DNA from 3 places in the Streptomyces shaanxiensis genome. Region 2 is predicted to be linked to each of the others. Evidence: riboswitches for the same ligand, from Rfam matches in the RefSeq annotation. Region 2 holds a riboswitch; each other region holds the start of a gene.

Region 1 (6,255 bases), on a different contig from region 2:
CGAGGTCGGCGCGGTGTCGCAGGTGGGGGGCGGTGGCCTTGAGGGCGACGGGGTAGCCGAGGGTGCGGGCGGCGTCGGCCGCGGCGTCGGGGGTGGGTGCGTGCAGGGCGCGGTGCACCTGGATGCCGTACTTGCCGAGCAGGTCGCAGGTCTCGTCCGTGCCGAGCGTGAGTCCCTGCCCGCGCGTGAGCAACCCGTCGATCAGCTGGGCGGCACCCTTCTCGTCGATGTCCTCGTACTCGGGCACCTTTCCGGGGTCGGCGGCCTCGCGGCGCCACTGGGAGTACCTGACGACCTCGGCGAGGGCACGGACGGCGCGCTCGGCCGCGGGGTAGGCGGGGATGAGGCGTGAGGTGCTCTCGGAGGGGTCCGACTGCTCCGGCGGTGCCTGGGCCGGGAAGTCCAGGGGGCGGAAGGGGTGGGGACGGAACGCGGTTGCGGGCGCCGTCGTGCCCGCCTGTGGTGCGGTACTGGCCGCGGCCGACAGCGCTTCCGCGAGCCCGCCGAGTTCCACGTGCACCACCAGCACCGGCTTTCCCGGCACTCGCTCGGCCGCCGAGCTCAGGGCCTCCGCCAGCTCGGCGTCCCCGGTCGTGGCATCGCCGATCGCCGGTATCGCGGTGACGACGACCGCGTCGCACGTCTCGTCGGCGAGCGCGCGCGACAACGCCGCGTGGAAGTCCGCCGCCGACGCCCCCGTCGTCAGGTCCAGTGGCGGCAGCGGCCGCAGGCCCTCGGAGAGGCACGCGTCGTAGGTCAGCAGCCCCAGCGACTCGGAGTTGCCCAGGATCGCCACCCGCGGTCCGGTCGGCAGCGGCTGGCGGGCGAGCAGCAGCCCCGCGTCCACCAGCTCGGTGATCGTGTCCACCCGGATCACGCCGGCCTGCCGCAGCAGCGCGGACACCGTGGTGTGCGGCAGCCGCGTGGCCCGGACGGCGTGCCCCTGCGGCGCCGCGCCACCGTGCCGCGCGCCCTGCACCACGACCAGCGGCTTCGCCGCTGCCGTACGCCGGGCGAGGCGGGTGAACTTGCGTGGGTTGCCGATGGACTCGAGGTACATCAGGACGACATCGGTGTCCGGGTCGTCGTACCAGTACTGAAGGACGTCGTTGCCGGACACGTCGGCCCGGTTGCCGGACGAGACGAAGGTCGACACGCCCGTGTCCCCGGTCACACCGCCGCCGCGCCGGTGCAGCCGGGACAGCAGCGCGATCCCGATCGCGCCGGACTGAGCGAACAGACCGATCCGGCCCGGGCGGGGCATCTCGGGTGCCAGTGAGGCGTTCAGCCGTACGTCGGCCGAGGTGTTGATGATCCCGAAGGCGTTCGGCCCGATGATGCGCATGCCGTACGCGCGCGCGTGCCGTACGAGTTCGCGCTGCCGCTCGCGCCCGTCGGGCCCGCTCTCGGCGTACCCGGCGGAGACCACGACCAGTCCCTGCACGCCGTGCTCGCCGCACTCGGCGACCACCTCGGGGACGTACTCGGCGGGCACGGCGACCACCGCGAGGTCGACATGCTCCCCGATGTCCCCCACGGAGCGGTGCGCGGGCACTCCGTCGAGCTCCTTGAGGTCCGCCGGGAACGCCCTGTTCACGGCGTACAGCCGCCCCGTGAACCCGGCGTCCCTGATGTTGCCCAGGACACCGCGGCCCACCCCGCCGGGCGTGCGGCCGGCGCCGATGACGGCGACGGAGCCGGGCACCAGGAGCCGCCGCACGGAGCGGGCCTCGGCGCGCTGCTCGCGCGCGTACTGCACGGCGAGCGAGCGGTCGGTCGGCTCCAGGTCGAACTCCAGGCGGACGACGCCGTCCTCGAAGCTGCGCTTCTGGGTGTATCCGGCGTCCGTGAACACCTTGATCATCTTGGTGTTGGCGGGCAGCACCTCGGCGGCGAACCGGCGGATGTCACGCTCGCGCGCGACCGCGCCGATGTGTTCGAGCAGGGCGGATGCGACGCCGCGCCCCTGGTGGGCGTCCTGGACCAGGAAGGCGACCTCGGCCTCGTCGGCGGGTGCCGACGCGGGCATTCCGTCGGCGCCGATCCGATCGTAGCGTACGGTTGCGATGAACTCGCCGCCCACCGTGGCCGCGAGTCCCACCCGGTCCACAAAGTCGTGGTGCGTGAAGCGGTGGACGTCCTTCGCGGACAGTCGCGGGTAGGGCGCGAAGAAGCGGTAGTACTTCGACTCGTCCGACACCTGCTCGTAGAAGCTGACCAGGCGCTCGGCGTCATCAACGGTGATGGGGCGGATGCGCGCGGTGCCGCCGTCGCGCAGCACCACGTCGGCTTCCCAGTGGGCGGGGTACTCGTGCCGGTCCGAGGCGCTCTGCATGGGGCCCAGAGTACGGCTCGCGTACGACAACGGCGCGAGGCAGTCTGTGGAGGACGTATGTCGGGTCGAGGCCGCGACCCGACGGTCACCTCAGGAGGAGCGTTTTGTCCCTCCCGGCATGCTTCACGGGTGTGGGAAACTGGTCTAGACAACCCTGAACACCGAAGGGCAGCATCACATGGCTGAGCGCCGCGTCAACGTCGGCTGGGCCGAGGGTCTTCACGCCCGCCCCGCTTCCATCTTCGTCCGGGCCGCCACGGCCGCAGGTATCCCGGTGACGATCGCCAAGGCCGACGGCAACCCCGTCAACGCGGCCTCCATGCTGGCTGTTCTGGGCCTGGGCGCCCAGGGCGGCGAGGAGATCGTCCTCGCCTCCGAGGCCGAGGGTGCGGACGCCGCCCTCGACCGCCTCGCGAAGCTGGTCTCCGAGGGCCTCGAGGAGCTGCCCGAGACGGTCTAATACCGTCTGAAGGATCTCCGCACATGCGGTGAAGCCGCGTCGGTCTTTCCGGCCGACGCGGCTTCGCTGTTTTCGGGCAGGCACCACGGGAATTACCTGCGCACCTGAAAAAGGGCAGCGGAAATTACCCGCCACCGAATTACTCCTCTTTGTATACGGCGCCCTTGTTAATGCCGCAGGCTCGGCATGTTTACGGGATGTTGCGAATTCCTCACGCGCTCCGCGCGGTCGCCGCCGGAGCCGAACCGCAGCCGGTGCACGGACAGCGAGCGCTCGGTGTGCAGCGCCGTGATCGCGCGGGCGCGTTCGCCGTCGCCGCGCGCCACCGCGTCCACGATCGCGCCGTGCTCGGTCCAGGACTCCACGGGGTTGACCGGCGACTCCACGGCGTACATCCAGGCGATCTTGTGGCGCAGCTGGGTCAGCATCGAGGTCAGGGCGGGGCTGCCGGAGGCCTGGGCCAGCGTCTCGTGGAACCAGCCACCCAGGGAGCGCAGGTCCTCGCTGTTTCCCCGCCTGGCCCGCTCCTGGCCCAGCCTGACCAGGCCGCGCAGCACCTTGAGATGGGCCTCGGTGCGCCGCTGGGCGGCCCGGGAGGCGCCGAGCGGCTCCAGCAGGGTGCGCATCTCCAGCAGGTCGGCGGCCTCCTGCTCGGTCGGTTCGGCGACGCACGCGCCCGCGTGCCGCCGGGTCACCACGAAGCCCTCCGCCTCCAGGGTGCGCAGGGCCTCCCGGACGGGGACGCGGGAGACGCCGTAGCGGCGCGCGAGGAGTTCCTCGGTGAGCCGGCCGCCACGCTCGTAGACACCGGCGACGATGTCGTCCCGGATCGCCGTGCACACCGAATGCGCCGGAATACGCATGACCGACCTCCGCCTTAATCCCCGTGAAACGTCGACGAATGACGTGTGTTCAGTGACTCTATTGCAACCGGCCGGAATTTCCGACGGCGGGCCGGAATCCATGGATATTTTTTGGACAGCGGGTCGTGCGAAACGCCGAAAGCCCCGGCTGGGGGAGCCGGGGCTTCGGGAGCGGAGTGTCTGTCGTCAGACGATCACGGGGGCAGCGGCGAGCGCGGCACGCGTGCGTGGAAGGCGTCGGACGATCACGGGGTGGTGAGCGTCGTACGCGCGCGTGGCAGGTGTCAGAGGTTCACGCCGTGCGAGCGGAGGTAGGCGACGGGGTCGATGTCGGAGCCGTACTCCGCCGTCGTGCGGGCCTCGAAGTGCAGATGCGGTCCGGTGACGTTGCCGGTGGCGCCGGACAGGCCGATCTGCTGGCCCGGGGTGACCGTCTGGCCGACCGAGACGCCGATGGACGACAGGTGGCCGTACTGGGTGTACGTGCCGTCGTTCATCTTGATCACGACCTGGTTGCCGTACGCCCCGCCCCAGCCGGCCTCCACGACGGTGCCGGAGGCGACCGCGTGGACGGAGGTGCCGCTGGCGGCGTGGAAGTCGACGCCCGTGTGGCTGCCGGAGGACCAGACGGCGCCGCCGGCCTTGTAGCCCGTGGAGACGTACGAGCCGGAGATCGGGGAGACGTAGGACAGCAGGCGCTTGCGCTCGGCCTCGCGGGCAGCGCGCTCCTTGGCCTCGCGCTCCCTCTCGGCCTTCTCGGCCGCCTTCTTGCGCGCGGCCTCCTGGGCGGCCTTCTTCAGGGCCGCGGCCTCCTTGGCGGCCTGCTCCTGAGCGGCGGCCTGGGCGTCGATCTGGTCGGCGATCGAGTTGTCGACGCTGATCACGGGGATGAGGCCAGTCTGTTCGGCGGCAGGTTCCGCGGCGAGCGCGGGGGCGGCCAGGGTGCCTATGACGCCGGTGGCGGTGAGGGCGGCGACGCCGGCCGCACGGGCGGTGGAGCGCTCGATCCGGCTGGGACGACGGTGCTTCCCGGTGGGACGATTCGCCCCGGTGGCGCAGCTGAACGCCATGAAGTGGCTGGTCCTTTCCTTCCTTCTCGCCTACCGGGTTAGCTGACGGGTTCGGAGCAGGAAGGTCTCCTACGGGCCCCCTCGCCTTCGCGCGGGCGTCCGATTCACCCCAGGGACTACGGTGGGTCCCCGGCTCCCCTGGCTCGCGCCGTACGGGGACTCGGCGATGACTGTCCGGTGCCGCGGGCGCGGCGCACTGCCTGACGGACAGCCCGGAAGACGCTAAGCGGGACGTCTTTCAATCCCCAAACGGATCCCGGCTTTTGTAGCGCATCCCACAGGCCAGACAGGCAACCTCTCCCCCAATTCGGGCATAAGGGGGCCCTGGTGACTCATTCGTCACCAGGGCCCCCACCGCGCGTGGCGGGTGCAGCCGTCTACTCGGCCGCCACCACGGTGACTTCGCCGATACCGAGGGCCTCGACGGGCTCCCGGATCGCTGCCGCGTCACCGACGAGGATCGTCACCAGGCGGTCCGCCGGGAAGGCGCTCACGGCCGCGGCGGTGGCCTCGACCGTGCCGGTGGCGGCGAGCTGCTGGTACAGCGTGCCCTGGTAGTCGTCGGGCAGGTGCTGCTCGACCTGGTCGGCCAGTGTGCCCGCCACGGACGCGGCGGTCTCGAACTTCAGGGGCGCGACACCGACGAGGTTCTGCACGGCGAAGTCCCGCTCGGCGTCGGTGAGGCCCTCGGCCGCGACGCCCCGCAGCACCGTCCAGAGGTCCTGCAGCGCGGGACCGGTGTTCGGGGTGTCGACGGAGCCGCTGATGGCCAGCATGGCCGCGCCCGTGCCGTCCGGGGCGGAGCGCAGGACCTGCCCGAACGCGCGCACACCGTAGGTGTAGCCCTTCTCCTCGCGCAGGACCTTGTCCAGCCGGGAGGTGAGGGTGCCGCCGAGGCAGTACGTGCCGAGCACCTGCGCGGGCCACACGCGGTCGTGCCGGTCTGCGCCGATCCGCCCGATCAGCAGCTGCGTCTGGACGGAGCCGGGGCGGTCCACGATGACGACACGGCCGGTGTCGTCCGCGGTGACCGGCGGGACGGGCCGCGGCTCGGCCGAGGAGCCGGTCCAGGCGCCGAGGGTGTCACCGAGCAGGGCGTCGAGGTCCACGCCGGTGAGGTCGCCGACGACCACGACGGTGGAGGTGGCCGGGCGGACATGCCGCTCGTAGAAGGCGCGTACGCCCGCGGAGTCGATGCCCTCGACCGTCTCCTCGGTGCCCTGGCGCGGACGGGACATGCGCGAGGTCGCCGGGAACAGCTCCTTGGAGAGCTCCTTGGCGGCCCGGCGCGAGGGGTTGGCCATCTCGTGCGGGATCTCGTCGAGGCGGTTGCGCACCAGGCGCTCGACCTCGGCGTCGTCGAACGCGGGCGCCCTGAGGGCGTCGGCGAGCAGGCCGAGCGCCTTGGGCAGACGGGAGACGGGCACTTCCAGGCTGACGCGGACGCCGGGGTGGTCGGCGTACGCGTCGAGCGTGGCGCCGCAGCGCTCCAGCTCGGCGGCGAACTCCTCGGCGGTGTGCTTGTCC
Region 2 (6,255 bases):
TCGAACAAACTTCGAACACAAAGCCAAACTCGCGCCCACAGTCCGCCAAAACACGGCCGAATGCCCGTTTCCTGCGCGCGCGAAACCTGACGAAGATTGTCGTGCCCGCATACCGCCGGGTACAGTCACCGCACTGCTCTGGCAGCCCCTGTTGTCGAGGCGAGAGAGAAGTTGGTGAACGATCGTCACCCGTCGGGGACCATGACCTCCCCGGCTTCGGCTTCCGATGCCGCCTCGGCGCACTACGCGTCGTACGGCTCCCAGGAAGCCCACTACGGTGACTCCACCACGTACGGTGCGTACGACGCCACCGGATTCGACGCCACCGGCCACACCACCGCGACCTTCGACGCGGACCCCCTGTTCGGCAGCCTCCCCGGCGAGAGCACGGGCGCGTACGACGCCACACAGTGGTCCACGGGCAGCCAGCACACTCTGAACTACGACGCCTACGCGGCCCAGCACCACGCCGCCTACGACTCCGGCGCGTACGACACCACCGCCTGGACGACCGGCCACCAGCAGCTCCCCTTCGTCCCGCACCAGGCCACCGGCCACGACGCCTCCGGCCAGTGGGACTCGAGCGCCTGGCTCCAGCCCGACCAGTCCGGCGCCCCGGCCAACCAGACCCAGCAGTGGGAATGGGGCACGCAGACCTTCGAGACCGGCACGTACGACGCCACCCAGTGGAACTCCGACGGCGGCGTCACGCAGGCGGCCGACGAGTACGAGCAGTCAGCAGAATCCTTCGATCAGCAGGCGACCGCCCACTTCGAGCAGATCGAGCACGGCGTCCCCACGGCGTACGACGACCCGGCGGCGTACGACGACCCGACCGGCTACGACAGTCCCGCCCAGCACGACGCCGAGCCGGCCGCCTCCGGTGAACTCCCCGACGGCGCCCCGCTCCTGGACGACCAGGAGGAGGCCGCCCCGGTCCCCTCCCCGCGCGCCGCCTCCCGCAGCGGCTCCCGCTCCCGCCGCCGTACGCCCCCCAAGCGCTCCGCGCTGCTGACCGTCGCCGTGCCCTCGGCGTGCGTGATGGGTGTCGCGGGGATCGCCGCCGCCTCCGTCGGCAGCCTGACCGGCGACAAGGACACGTCGACGACCGCGTCCGACGCGACCCCCGTCAAGCCGTCCACCGCGAACAACAAGCTGGACACCCAGCTCGAGAGCCTCTCCGCCGGCGCCGACGACTTCGCCGACCGGGCCAGCCGTACGCAGGAGCGCATCGACCTCAAGGCCCAGCAGGCGGCCGAGAAGAAGAAGGCTGCCGAAGAAGCGGCGCGCAAGGAGCGGCTGCGCCCGAAGTTCGCGATTCCGGTCGCGCAGCACGGCCTCAGCGCCTACTTCGGCCAGTCCGGCATCAACTGGATGTCCGTGCACACCGGCATCGACTTCCCCGTCTCGTACGGCACGACGGTGATGGCCGCGACGGACGGCACCGTCCGCACGCAGTGGAACAGCGCCTACGGCAACATGATGATCGTGACCGCGAAGGACGGCACGGAGACGTGGTACTGCCACCTCTCCAGCTACCGCGTCGCCTCCGGCACCGAGGTCAAGGCCGGCGACCCGATCGCGTACTCGGGCAACTCCGGCAACTCGACCGGCCCGCACCTGCACTTCGAGGTCCGGCCGGGCGGCGGCTCGGCGATCGACCCTCTGGCCTGGCTGCGCAGCCACGGCCTGGACCCGTCGTAGTTCGACGCAAGTAACTTCCCTGTGGGCCCCCGCCCTTCAGCGGGGGCGCGCACATGCGGGTGCTACAGCTTCTCCACCGGCGCATACCGCAGCAGCAGCCGCTTCGGCTTGGCCTCCCCGAAGTCGATCGTCGCCTCGGCGTTCGCGCCCGTGCCCTTGACCGCCATCACGGTGCCGAGCCCGAACTGGTCGTGCGTGACCCGGTCCCCGACGGCCAGCGCGACGACCGGCTTCTCCGCAGTCCGCCGCGTCGCGAACCCGGACGCGCCCGACGCCGACGAACGCGAGCGGGACGACGACAGCGAGGCCGCCACACCGGCCGCGGGCCCGGAGGACACCGGCGCGGTCGCCCCCGTCCGCTTCCAGTCCACGTGCGCCGCCGGGATCTCCTCCAGGAATCGGGAGGGCGGGTTGTACGACGGCTGCCCCCATGCGCTGCGCATCGACGAGCGCGTCAGATACAGCCGTTCACGCGCGCGCGTGATACCGACGTACGCCAGGCGCCGCTCCTCCTCCAGTTCCTTGGTCTGGCCGAGGGAGCGCATGTGCGGGAAGACGCCGTCCTCCATGCCGGTGAGGAAGACGACCGGGAACTCCAGGCCCTTGGCGGTGTGCAGGGTCATCAGGGTGATGACGCCGGAGCCGTCCTCGTCCTCGTCGGGGATCTGGTCGGAGTCGGCGACCAGGGCGACCCGCTCCAGGAAGTCGGCGAGCCCGCCGGAGGCCTCGCCCTCGCCGGACTCCTGCTCGAACTCCAGGGCCACGGCCGCGAGTTCCTGGAGGTTCTCGATGCGGGTCTCGTCCTGCGGGTCGGTGGAGGCCTGCAGCTCGGCGAGGTAGCCGGTGCGTTCGAGCACGGCCTCCAGGACGGTCGCCGGTCCCGCGCCGGACTCGACGATCGTACGGAGCTCCTCCATCAGCGTGTTGAACCGCTTGACGGCGTTGGTCGACCGCGCGGCCATGCCGTACGCCTCGTCGACGCGCTTGAGCGCCTGCGGGAAGCTGATCTTCTCGCGCTGGGACAGGGCGTCGATCATCGCCTCGGCACGGTCGCCGATGCCCCGCTTGGGGACGTTGAGGATCCGGCGCAGCGGCACCGTGTCCTCCGGGTTGGCGAGCACCCGCAGGTAGGCCAGGACGTCCCGGACCTCCTTGCGCTCGTAGAACCGAACCCCGCCGACGACCTTGTAGGGCAGGCCGACGCGGATGAAGACCTCTTCGAAGACACGGGACTGGGCGTTCGTCCGGTAGAAGACGGCGACGTCGCCGGCCTTCGCGTCCCCCGCGTCCGTCAGTCGGTCTATCTCGTCGGCGACGAACTGCGCCTCGTCGTGCTCGGTGTCCGCGACGTAGCCGGTGATGCGCGCGCCCGCGCCCGCGTTGGTCCACAGGTTCTTGGGCCGGCGGGACTCGTTGCGCTCGATGACGGCGTTGGCGGCGGTGAGGATCGTCTGGGTGGAGCGGTAGTTCTGCTCCAGCAGGATCGTCGTCGCGTCCGGGTAGTCCTCCTCGAACTGGAGGATGTTGCGGATGGTGGCGCCCCGGAAGGCGTAGATCGACTGGTCGGCGTCACCCACGACACACAGCTCGGCGGGCGGGATGTCGTCCTCGCTGGGCGGCACGTCGACGGGGTGCTCGCGGGTGCCGACGAGTTCGCGCACGAGCGCGTACTGGGCGTGGTTGGTGTCCTGGTACTCGTCGACGAGGACGTGCCGGAAGCGGCGGCGGTAGTGCTCGGCGACGTCCGGGAAGGCGCGCAGCAGATTGACCGTCGTCATGATCAGGTCGTCGAAGTCGAGGGCGTTGGCCTCCCGCAACCGCGACTGGTACAGGACGTACGCCTGGGCGAGGGTCTTCTCGAAGCCGTCCGAGGCCTGGGCGGCGAAGTCCTCCTCGTCGATCAGCTCGTTCTTCAGGTTGCTGATCTTGGCGCTGAAGGACTTGGGCGGGAACCGCTTGGGGTCGAGATCGAGATCCCGGCAGACGAGCGCCATCAGCCGCTTGCTGTCGGCGGCGTCGTAGATCGAGAAGGACGAGGTGAACCCGAGCCTCTTGCTCTCCCTCCGCAGGATGCGCACGCACGCGCTGTGGAAGGTCATCACCCACATCGCGTTCGCGCGCGGGCCGACGAGCTGTTCGACCCGCTCCTTCATCTCGCCCGCGGCCTTGTTGGTGAAGGTGATCGCGAGGATCTGCCCCGGATGCACGTTCCGCTCGGCCAGCAGGTGGGCGATGCGGTGGGTGAGCACCCGCGTCTTGCCGGAGCCGGCACCGGCCACGATGAGCAGCGGAGTGTCCGAGTGGACGACGGCCGCCCGCTGGTTCTCGTTCAGCCCCTCCAGCAGCGCGGCCGCGTCGATGGCCGGGCGCGGGGCGCCGTCGCGGTAGTACGCGTCCCGGTCCGGAGGCACGTCGAACTTCCCGCCGAACAGATCGTCCGGAACCGATTCCGGAGCGTGATCGTCCTCGGGCGGCGGCGGGGGTTCTTCCTCGTGGGCCCGTGGGGCCTGGAGGTCCGCCAGGAAGCTGTCGTCAAAGAGGCTGCTCATCGCTCTCCGAGTCTAGGGCGCCCCACTGACAGCCCGCCGCCACCCCGAGAACATCTCCCGTTCCAAAACCCGATGATCTTCGACCGGGGCCCACCCAGGGCCCGCTCTCACCCTCCACGACCACCCCGTCACGATCCGCGACCGAAGAACAAAGAGACACGCCTCACAACGCAAATACGGCCATCCCGCCCCAGACGATCCCCAACCAACCGCCGCCCGCGGCGAACCGCGCCAAGGTCACGAAAATGTATCGGGCATATCGAACATCAACCTTCACAGGGGCCACACGAGTTGGCTACCGTGCCGGGCAGGCCGTACGACCCCCACCGGCGAACGTCGCCGGGCCGCGCGGCCTCCGCCGAGTCCGTTGCGCCGCCGCGCAGCCGGAGCCGGGGACCCACCGAACTTGGGGTGAATCGGCCCGACTTCCCTCCCGGGAACGGCCGTAGGGCAACCCTTCCGGACCACCCGCCCGAACCCGACAGCTAACTCGGTAGGCGGAGCACGGAAGGAGTCGCCTCCCTTGGCGTCGCACCGCAAGTCGCGTCCCGCTGGTACGCGCGTAGCAGGCATACGGACCCCCGCCCTCGCCACGGCGGCCCTCACCTCCGTGGCCCTGCTGTCCCAGACGGCCAACGCGAGCCCCTCTTCGGACGACAGGCCGAGCCTCGAAGAGGTCGAGAAGAAGGTCGACGACCTCTACCGCCAGGCGGAGTCGGCGACCGAGAACTACAACGCGGCCAAGGAGAAGACCGCGAAGCAGCGCAAGCGCGTCGACACCCTCCTCGACGACGTCGCCAAGCGAACCCAGGAACTCAACGAGGCGCGCGAGGAACTGGGCACCTTCGCGGCCGCCCAGTACCGCACCGGAGCCGCCGCCCCCGACACGGCGACCTTCCTCCTGGCGGACACCCCGCAGGACTACTTCGACCAGACCCAGCTGATGGATCGCATGACGGGCCGCCAGAAGGAGGCGGTCGACGACTACTTCACGCAGCAGTCCGCGACGATGAAGAAGCGTCAGGAGGCCACCCAGAGCCTCGAGACGCTCACCGAGTCGCAGAACGACCTGCAGACCGCCAAGTCCACGGTCCAGACGAAGCTCTCCGACGCACGCGAACTCCTCTCCAAGCTGACGGCGGAGGAGAAGGCCCGCCTGGCCGCGATCGAGAAGCGCAAGCAGGAGGAGGCCGCCCGCAAGGCCGCGGAGCTGGCCCGCCAGCAGGCGGAGGCCGAGGCCGAGCGCCAGCGCCAGGAGGCCGCCCAGCAGCAGGAGAGCAGCGAGTCGGCGTCCGACTCGGGCTCCTCGGAATCCTCGGACTCCTCCGCGTCGGACTCCTCGTACGCCACGAAGGCCGAGAAGGCCCTGGCCTTCGCCCGCTCCCAGATAGGCAAGCCGTACGTCTGGGGCGCCACCGGCCCCGACTCCTACGACTGCTCCGGCCTCACCCAGGCCGCCTGGAAGGCCGCCGGCGTGGACATCCCCCGCGTCACCTACGACCAGGTCAACGCCGGCACCACGGTCTCCCTCGCCAACGCCCGGCCCGGCGACCTGATCTTCTTCTACGACGACGTCACCCACGTGGGCATCTACATCGGCAACGGCATGATGATCCACGCCCCGAAGCCCGGCGCGTACGTCCGCGAGGAGTCGATCTACTACGACGGGGAGTCGTCGATCCACAGCGTGGTCCGCCCGGCCTGACGCAGACACACACACGCGCGCGTGGAGCATGGACTGCGCACGCGCGCGGCGTCGTTCCGCCACGTACACAAGGCCTCCGCTAGGGAGCACCCCCACGGCGTAGCACCCGCGTACGGCGGCAAGGGGACGTGCCGGGGGGTGTCCGCCCGCAGTGGCCGGCGTCAACACGCAGCACCTCCCGGCCTAAGTCCAGCCGCCGGTCCGAGGACGGACACCCCCCCGGCACGTCCCCGACCCACAACCGACCCGCAGGCGCTACGCGCACCCCCACCGAGGCCGCACTGGCCGCCGCAGGCA
Region 3 (6,255 bases), on a different contig from region 2:
ATGGGTACGGATACGGGGCGCCGGGTCAGTGGCAACCGTACGGACAGGGGCACACCGCCAGATACGGGCCGACGCAGGGTGCCACGTACGGGCCGACACAGGGCGCCCCCTACGGGCCGACGGCGCCGTATCCCGCGTACAACCCGTATCGGACGTAGCACGGGTCTGCCCGACCACCAGGACGGAGAGCCGAGATGGTGCGCGTGAACGGCGGCCGCCACTCCCCGAGCGCCTCCCGGCCCCGGCCTGCCCGCGAGCCGGACAAGGGCCGGACAAGGACGGTGCGGACGGTCGTCCTGTGGCTGCTGGCGCTGGCCGCCGTCGCGTTCACCCTCACAGTCGTCTGGGGCTTCATCAGGCTCGACGACGACCTCGACAACCCCGAGGGCGGATTCTCGGGCTGGCAGTGCGCGGGCCAGTCCGGCACCTGCGATCCCTGAAAAACCGTGAGCCCGGCCTCCTGTGAGGAAGGCCGGGCCGCACGGTCAATGTCCCTGCACCCATCAATGTCCCTGCGCGATCAACGTCCCTGTGCAATCGGGAGATCGCCCCTCAGGACGTGAGTCTCTAGTCCCTCAGGGCGTGAGCCCCTTGCCGCGCAGCCACGCCAGCGGGTCGATGCCGCTCGTGCTGCCGTCGGGGTGCACCTCGAGGTGCAGGTGGGCTCCGGTCACGTTGCCGGTGGCGCCCACGCGGCCGATGACGTCGCCGGTGTTGACCTTCTGGCCGACGCTGACGCTGATCGAGGACTGGTGCGCGAACCACACTTCGGTGCCGTCGTCGAGGGTGAGCACCGTCTTGTAGCCGTACGACCCGTCCCAGCCGGCGAACGTGATGGTGCCGGAGTGCACGGCCTTGATCAGCGTGCCGGACGGCGCGGCGAAGTCGAGGCCGGTGTGGTAGCCGGAGGACCAGTAGGCGCCGGCCTGACCGAAGGTCGAGGTGATGGTGTACGAGGAGGTCGGCAGCGTGTACTGCTTGGCCAGCTCGGCGAGGCGCTCGGCCTCGGCCTTCTTGCGGGCCTCTTCCTCGGCGGCGGCCTTCGCGGCGGCGGCCTTCTCCTTGGCCTCCTGCTCCGCCTTGGCGGCCGCTGCGGCGGCCTCCTTCTCGGCGGCGGCGATCGCCTCGGCGGCGGCCTTGCTGTCGACCTGGTCCTGCTGCTGCTCGACCTGGGCGATGATCCGGGCCCGCAGCGCCTCACCGGCGTCGCCGGTGCCCTGCTTGGTCTCCTCGGTCGCGGCGCCCATGGTGCTGAGGGCCGTCCCGGTGTCCTCGGCGGCCGCGGAGGAGTCGTCGTCGGATATCAGGGGCAGGTCGGGCATGGTGATCGCGACCGGCGGCTTGCCGCTCTGCGCGCTGGCCATGCCGCCCGCGCCGACGGCGGCTATGACGCCGACGCCGAGAACCGTGGAGCTGCGGGCGAGTCCCCCGCCCCGCTGCTTGGCTACGCGGTGCCTGCCACGTACGGGACGAATGGACTCCGCGGTGGGGTTCCACTCCTCGAACGGGCCCTCGTCGGTGCGGTAGCGGTCGTAGCCGAAGGTGTCGTTGCTGCGCTGACTCGGCACGAACGGGGCTTGCGTAGCAGGCCTGTTGGACGCCACGTGGGCGTGCTCCTTTCCTTCCTTCTCGCCTACCGGGTTAGCTGACGGGTTCGGAGCAGGAAGGTCTCCTACGCGCGTATACCAACCGTGACTTCACGGTGGAATCCGCGCGATTCACCCCAGGGTGGTGGTTCCCCGGCTCCCTTGCGGGACTCGGCGCGTGCGCACGGAGCCGTCTCTTGTGACGGCTGGGACGACCGCGCTGCGTTATCGAACGTTAATAGACCCGGGGTGCGGATTCCAAGCTGTTCCACTTGATCATTAACGAATTTCGCCCGGACTTACAGGTCACGAGCGGTCCAAATCGGGCGAGTTGGCCGAGGCTCAGGCACCACACAGGTATTGACGGTATGTCAGTTGTTATGCGGAGGGCGGTCGCCCGATCACCCTTGGTGAGAAGGATCAAGGGCGGGTCACGGACGCCGTACGGCGATGAGCGCCATGTCGTCCGCCATCCCGCCCCCGGAGTGCCGGCGCACGTCCGCCGCCAGCACACCGAGCAACTCGGCCGGTGCGCGGCGCGCGTTGGCCCGTCCCGCGAGCCCCGCCTCCGGGTCGTAGAACTGCCCCTCGGCATCCCGCGCCTCGGACAGGCCGTCGGTGTGGAGCAGCAGCGTGGCCTCGCTCGGGAAGTCGGCCTCCTCGGAGGACTCGATCCCCTCGCTGCGCGTGCGCTCGCGGGCCAGCGCCCGCTCCAGTCGCTGGGCGACCGCCTCCAGCGTGGCCTCCTGCTCGGCGGCCTCGCGAAAGGCCCCGATGACGACGGCGACGGCCCCCACCGCCCCCATGCCCTTGCCGCGCACGTCCCCCACGATGATCCGCACGCCGTGCGGGCTGTCCTGCACGGCGTACAGGTCGCCGCCGATGGAGGCGCCCTCCTGCGCCGCCTCGTACCGCGCCGCGATCTGGAAGCCGCCGATCCGCTCGGTGGGTTCCGGCAGGACCGCGCGCTGGGCCGCCTCGGCGATCTCGCGGGCGGAGGCGAGGCGCTCGTCGCTGCGGCGGACGAGGAGGTTGATGAGGACGGCGAGCACGGAGACGACCACCACGGTGACCAGCTCGGTGATCACCTCCGCCCGGGGCAGGCCGCCGCGCAGGATGCGGAGCGCGAGCAGGACGAGGACGGCGGTGACGCCCGTGAGGATCGTGCCGTGCTGCGAGTAGAGCGGAGCGGTGAAGAAGGGGGCGCCGGTGAAGTCGGTTGGCGTCACGTAGTCGTACACGCTCCCGGCCCCGATCAACAGGGCCGGGAGCAGCCGGACGAACCGGCGTGCGTACGAGATCCGCCGTTCCTCCACCTGACCAGCGTTGCCGAAGTGGGGGTGGGGGGCGAGCGGGGAGGGCCGACCGGACGAGCGGGCGGACACCGGTCACGAGAGAAACACTCAGGGCCGGAACTGACTGATCAGTTCCGGCCCTGAGTCTTCAGTAGCGGGGACAGGATTTGAACCTGCGACCTCTGGGTTATGAGCCCAGCGAGCTACCGAGCTGCTCCACCCCGCGGCGATGACTTAACAGTACCCCATCCGCAGGACCGAAAGCACACGGCTTTCCCTCGACGCCGCTGATGAGAGCCGGATCACTCAGTTCGGCAGGTGCCCGTTCGGTGCCTTCGCCCGGTCCTCGTACTCCGGCAGGACCACCACCCGCACACCCTCCCCCGCCAGCATTCCGCTCCCGTCGGCCCCCGCCACGAACGTGTCCGGCTCCCGCCAGGCCGTCACCACCCGCCGGACCCCGGCCGCCAGGATCAGCCGCGCGCATGGCACGGGACGGGAGGCGCGGCGGGTGCACGGCTCCAGGCTGCTGTACACCGTCGCGGACGCCAGTCGCGGATCCCCCGGCGCGATCTTCGCGAGCGCTGCCTCCTCCGCGTGCACCGCGGGATCGCCGCCCTCCCGGGAGTACCCGCGCGCCAGCTCGGTCCCGTCGGCGGCCACCACCACGGCCCCCACGCTGAACGCCGTCTCCGACGGAGGGCACTGCGTCGCCAGCTCGCACGCCAGCGCCAGCCAGTGCCGGTCCGCCGCGGCGGGCAGGTCACCGGTGCCGGGCGCCGTCGGCTCGTAGCGCATCAGCACGACGTCCTCGATGCGCCGGGTCTCCAGCAGGCGCAGCCGCCCGGCCTGGTACCCGCCCGGCCCGAACAGCCGGGGCGCGTCCGCGTCGCCGACGAACAGCGGCGCCAGCACCAGCTGCAGCTCGTCCGCCAGCCCCTGCTGGAGCAGCTGCGTGTGGATCGTGCCGCCGCCCTCCACCATCAGCCGCTCGACGCCGCGTACCTCGCGCAGGTGCGTCAGCAGGCCCCGCCAGTCCAGCTCCGCGCCCAGCGCGACGACGTCCGCCGCGACCGGCGTCCGCTGCAGCCGCTCGGCGCCCTTCTCCGTCGTATAGACGACTTTCTCGCCGCCCGTGTGCCAGAAGTTCGCCGTCGGGTCCAGCTCGCCGGACGCGCTGACCGTGACCTTCAGCGGATACTCCGGCTTTCCCGCCGCCAGCCGCGCGGCCCGCCGCTCGGCCGAGTTCACCAGCAGTCGCGGGTTGTCGGCCCGGATCGTGCCGGCGCCGATGAGGATCGCGTCCACGGAGGCCCGTACCTCGTCGACCCGGTCGAAGTCGGCCGGGCTGGACAGGAGCAGGCGTTCGGGGGTGGTGTCGTCGAGGTAGCCGTCCAGGGAGACGGCGGCGGACAGCAGGACGTAGGGGTACGACGGCATCGGCGCGCTCTCCGGCTCGGCGGTCTCGGGCTTGGTTAAAGTTTGAAACAAACCTACACTGGCAGCATGACGACCCGCTGGCTCACCCCCGAGGAGCAACGCGCCTGGCGCGCGTACATCGGCGCCGCCCTCCTCGTCGAGGACGCGCTCGACCGGCAGCTCCAGCAGGAGGCCGGCATGCCGCACATGTACTACTCCATCCTCTCCACCCTGTCCGAGTCCCCGGAACGCCGCCTGAGGATGACCGATCTCGCGGAACGGCTGAAGATCACCCGCAGCCGGCTGACATACGCCGTGACCCGCCTGGAGAAGGACGGCCTGGTGCGGCGCGAGGACTGTCGCTGGGACAAGCGGGGCAGCGTGGCGATCCTCACCGACGAGGGGATGCGGGTCCTGGAGGGCGCGGCGCCGGGCCATGTCGAGACCGTACGGTCACTGCTCTTCGACCGGCTGACCCCGGAGCAGGTCGGGCAGCTGGAGGAGATCTTCACGGCGGTCGGCGAGGGGTTCCAGGGGGGCACCGCACAGGCCACCGGGGACGACGTGCCGTGGCGACGGCGCTCCTCCAAGTCCTGTTCGTGATCTGTCGGCCCTGTTCGTGATCTGTGCGACAAACCCATGAAGCGTTCCTGAAGTTGTTGCTTCAAATTTAAAGCATGGGGTAGTGTCCTGATCCGAGGAGCTGCTTCAAATCTGAAGCAGACGGCCCATGTACGGAACCCGGAGAACCCGCATGCCCGACTTCACCGCCGCCGCCACCCAGCGCGCCCGTGTCCGGGTCCCGCTGCGCTTCCAGGACGGCTACCGCGCCGACGCCGAACTGGTCACCTTCCACGGCCTCGCCGACGGTCAGGAACACGTCGCCGTCGTCCTCGGCGACCCGGCCCCCGGCACCACCCCGCTGGTCCGCCTCCACTCCGAGTGCCTGACCGGCGACGTCTTCGGCTCGGCCCGCTGCGACTGCGGCCCCCAGCTGCGGGAGGCCGTCGAGCGCATCGCCGAGCGCGGCGGCGTGCTGCTGTACCTGCGCCAGGAGGGCCGCGGCATCGGGCTGTACAACAAGCTCGACGCGTACGCCCTCCAGGACCAGGGCCTCGACACCTACGCCGCGAACGCCGCGCTGGGCCTGCCCGAGGACGACCGCGACTACACGGCGGCCGCCCAGATGCTCACCGCCCTCGGCATCGGCGAACTGGACCTGCTCTCCAACAACCCCGACAAGGCCGACCAGTTGCGCGACCTCGGCATCGAGGTCCGCGACCGCGTCCCCACCGGCGTCTTCGCCACCCCGGACAACGTCCGCTACCTGCGCGCGAAGGTCCTGCAGACCCAGCACACGCTGCCGCTGGGCGACCTCGCGGGGCTCAACGTGGGCTGAGCGGACGCAACAAGAAGGGGCGGGTGTCCGAACTCCGGACGCCCGCCCCTTTGTCGTGTGTACGACGGTTACGGCGTGACCTTCTCGATCGTCACCCCGCCCACGCCCGCGGTCGTCCCGCGTGCGTTCAGCAGCCGTACCTCACCGAAGAGCTGCCGGCCCTCGGGCACGGCCCGCGCGACGGTGATGTTCGCCGACACCTTGGCCGAGTCGCCCGTGCCGAGCTTCACCGGCGTCGACTCGTCGACGGTGACCGAGCCGAGCGCGGAGGAGAAGAACGCGTCCCGGTAGTCGAACTCGGTCGAGCCGGACGGCACCTCGAAGCCGACGACCTCGACGGTGTAGGTGCCGGCGGCCGGGTTCGCGATGGAGACGGCCTCCTCGGAGTCACCGTCCGCGGACTGGCCGACGAGCTTGCCCTCGGCGTCGTACACCGACAGGTCGAGGTCGGAGCTCAGGTCGGAGACCTTGCCGATGGCGACGTCCAGGGACGTGGTGCCCTCGGGCACCTCCACGGTGCTGGTCTGGGTCGCGCCGTCGGCGATGGTCGGCCGCG

What was found. A riboswitch is a leader RNA that binds a small molecule or an ion and turns the genes downstream of it on or off. The one in region 2 is predicted to bind cyclic di-AMP.
Region 1: linked by a shared signal. The riboswitch ahead of ABD932_RS02755 (M23 family metallopeptidase) and the one ahead of ABD932_RS24670 (C40 family peptidase) in region 2 are both predicted to bind cyclic di-AMP.
Region 3: linked by a shared signal. The riboswitch ahead of ABD932_RS40450 (M23 family metallopeptidase) and the one ahead of ABD932_RS24670 (C40 family peptidase) in region 2 are both predicted to bind cyclic di-AMP.

The regions. Positions count from the first base shown of each region.
Region 1 is NZ_BAAAZY010000003.1:123,672-129,926, reverse strand. Features, by position in the region: gene ABD932_RS02770 (bifunctional acetate--CoA ligase family protein/GNAT family N-acetyltransferase) at 1-2,335, opposite strand, end outside; gene ABD932_RS02765 (HPr family phosphocarrier protein) at 2,514-2,795, shown strand; gene ABD932_RS02760 (GntR family transcriptional regulator) at 2,963-3,658, opposite strand; gene ABD932_RS02755 (M23 family metallopeptidase) at 3,943-4,728, opposite strand; cyclic di-AMP (ydaO/yuaA leader) riboswitch at 4,742-4,904, opposite strand; gene ABD932_RS02750 (M16 family metallopeptidase) at 5,106-6,255, opposite strand, start outside.
Region 2 is NZ_BAAAZY010000012.1:353,918-360,172, reverse strand. Features, by position in the region: gene ABD932_RS24680 (M23 family metallopeptidase) at 202-1,704, shown strand; gene pcrA (DNA helicase PcrA) at 1,767-4,253, opposite strand; cyclic di-AMP (ydaO/yuaA leader) riboswitch at 4,614-4,768, shown strand; gene ABD932_RS24670 (C40 family peptidase) at 4,777-5,958, shown strand.
Region 3 is NZ_BAAAZY010000029.1:61,892-68,146, reverse strand. Features, by position in the region: gene ABD932_RS40460 (PrsW family intramembrane metalloprotease) at 1-158, shown strand, start outside; gene ABD932_RS40455 (hypothetical protein) at 195-440, shown strand; gene ABD932_RS40450 (M23 family metallopeptidase) at 576-1,604, opposite strand; cyclic di-AMP (ydaO/yuaA leader) riboswitch at 1,616-1,773, opposite strand; gene ABD932_RS40445 (PP2C family protein-serine/threonine phosphatase) at 2,018-2,902, opposite strand; tRNA gene ABD932_RS40440 (tRNA-Met) at 3,034-3,107, opposite strand; gene ABD932_RS40435 (dihydrofolate reductase family protein) at 3,188-4,321, opposite strand; gene ABD932_RS40430 (MarR family winged helix-turn-helix transcriptional regulator) at 4,388-4,903, shown strand; gene ABD932_RS40425 (GTP cyclohydrolase II) at 5,055-5,699, shown strand; gene ABD932_RS40420 (S8 family serine peptidase) at 5,768-6,255, opposite strand, start outside.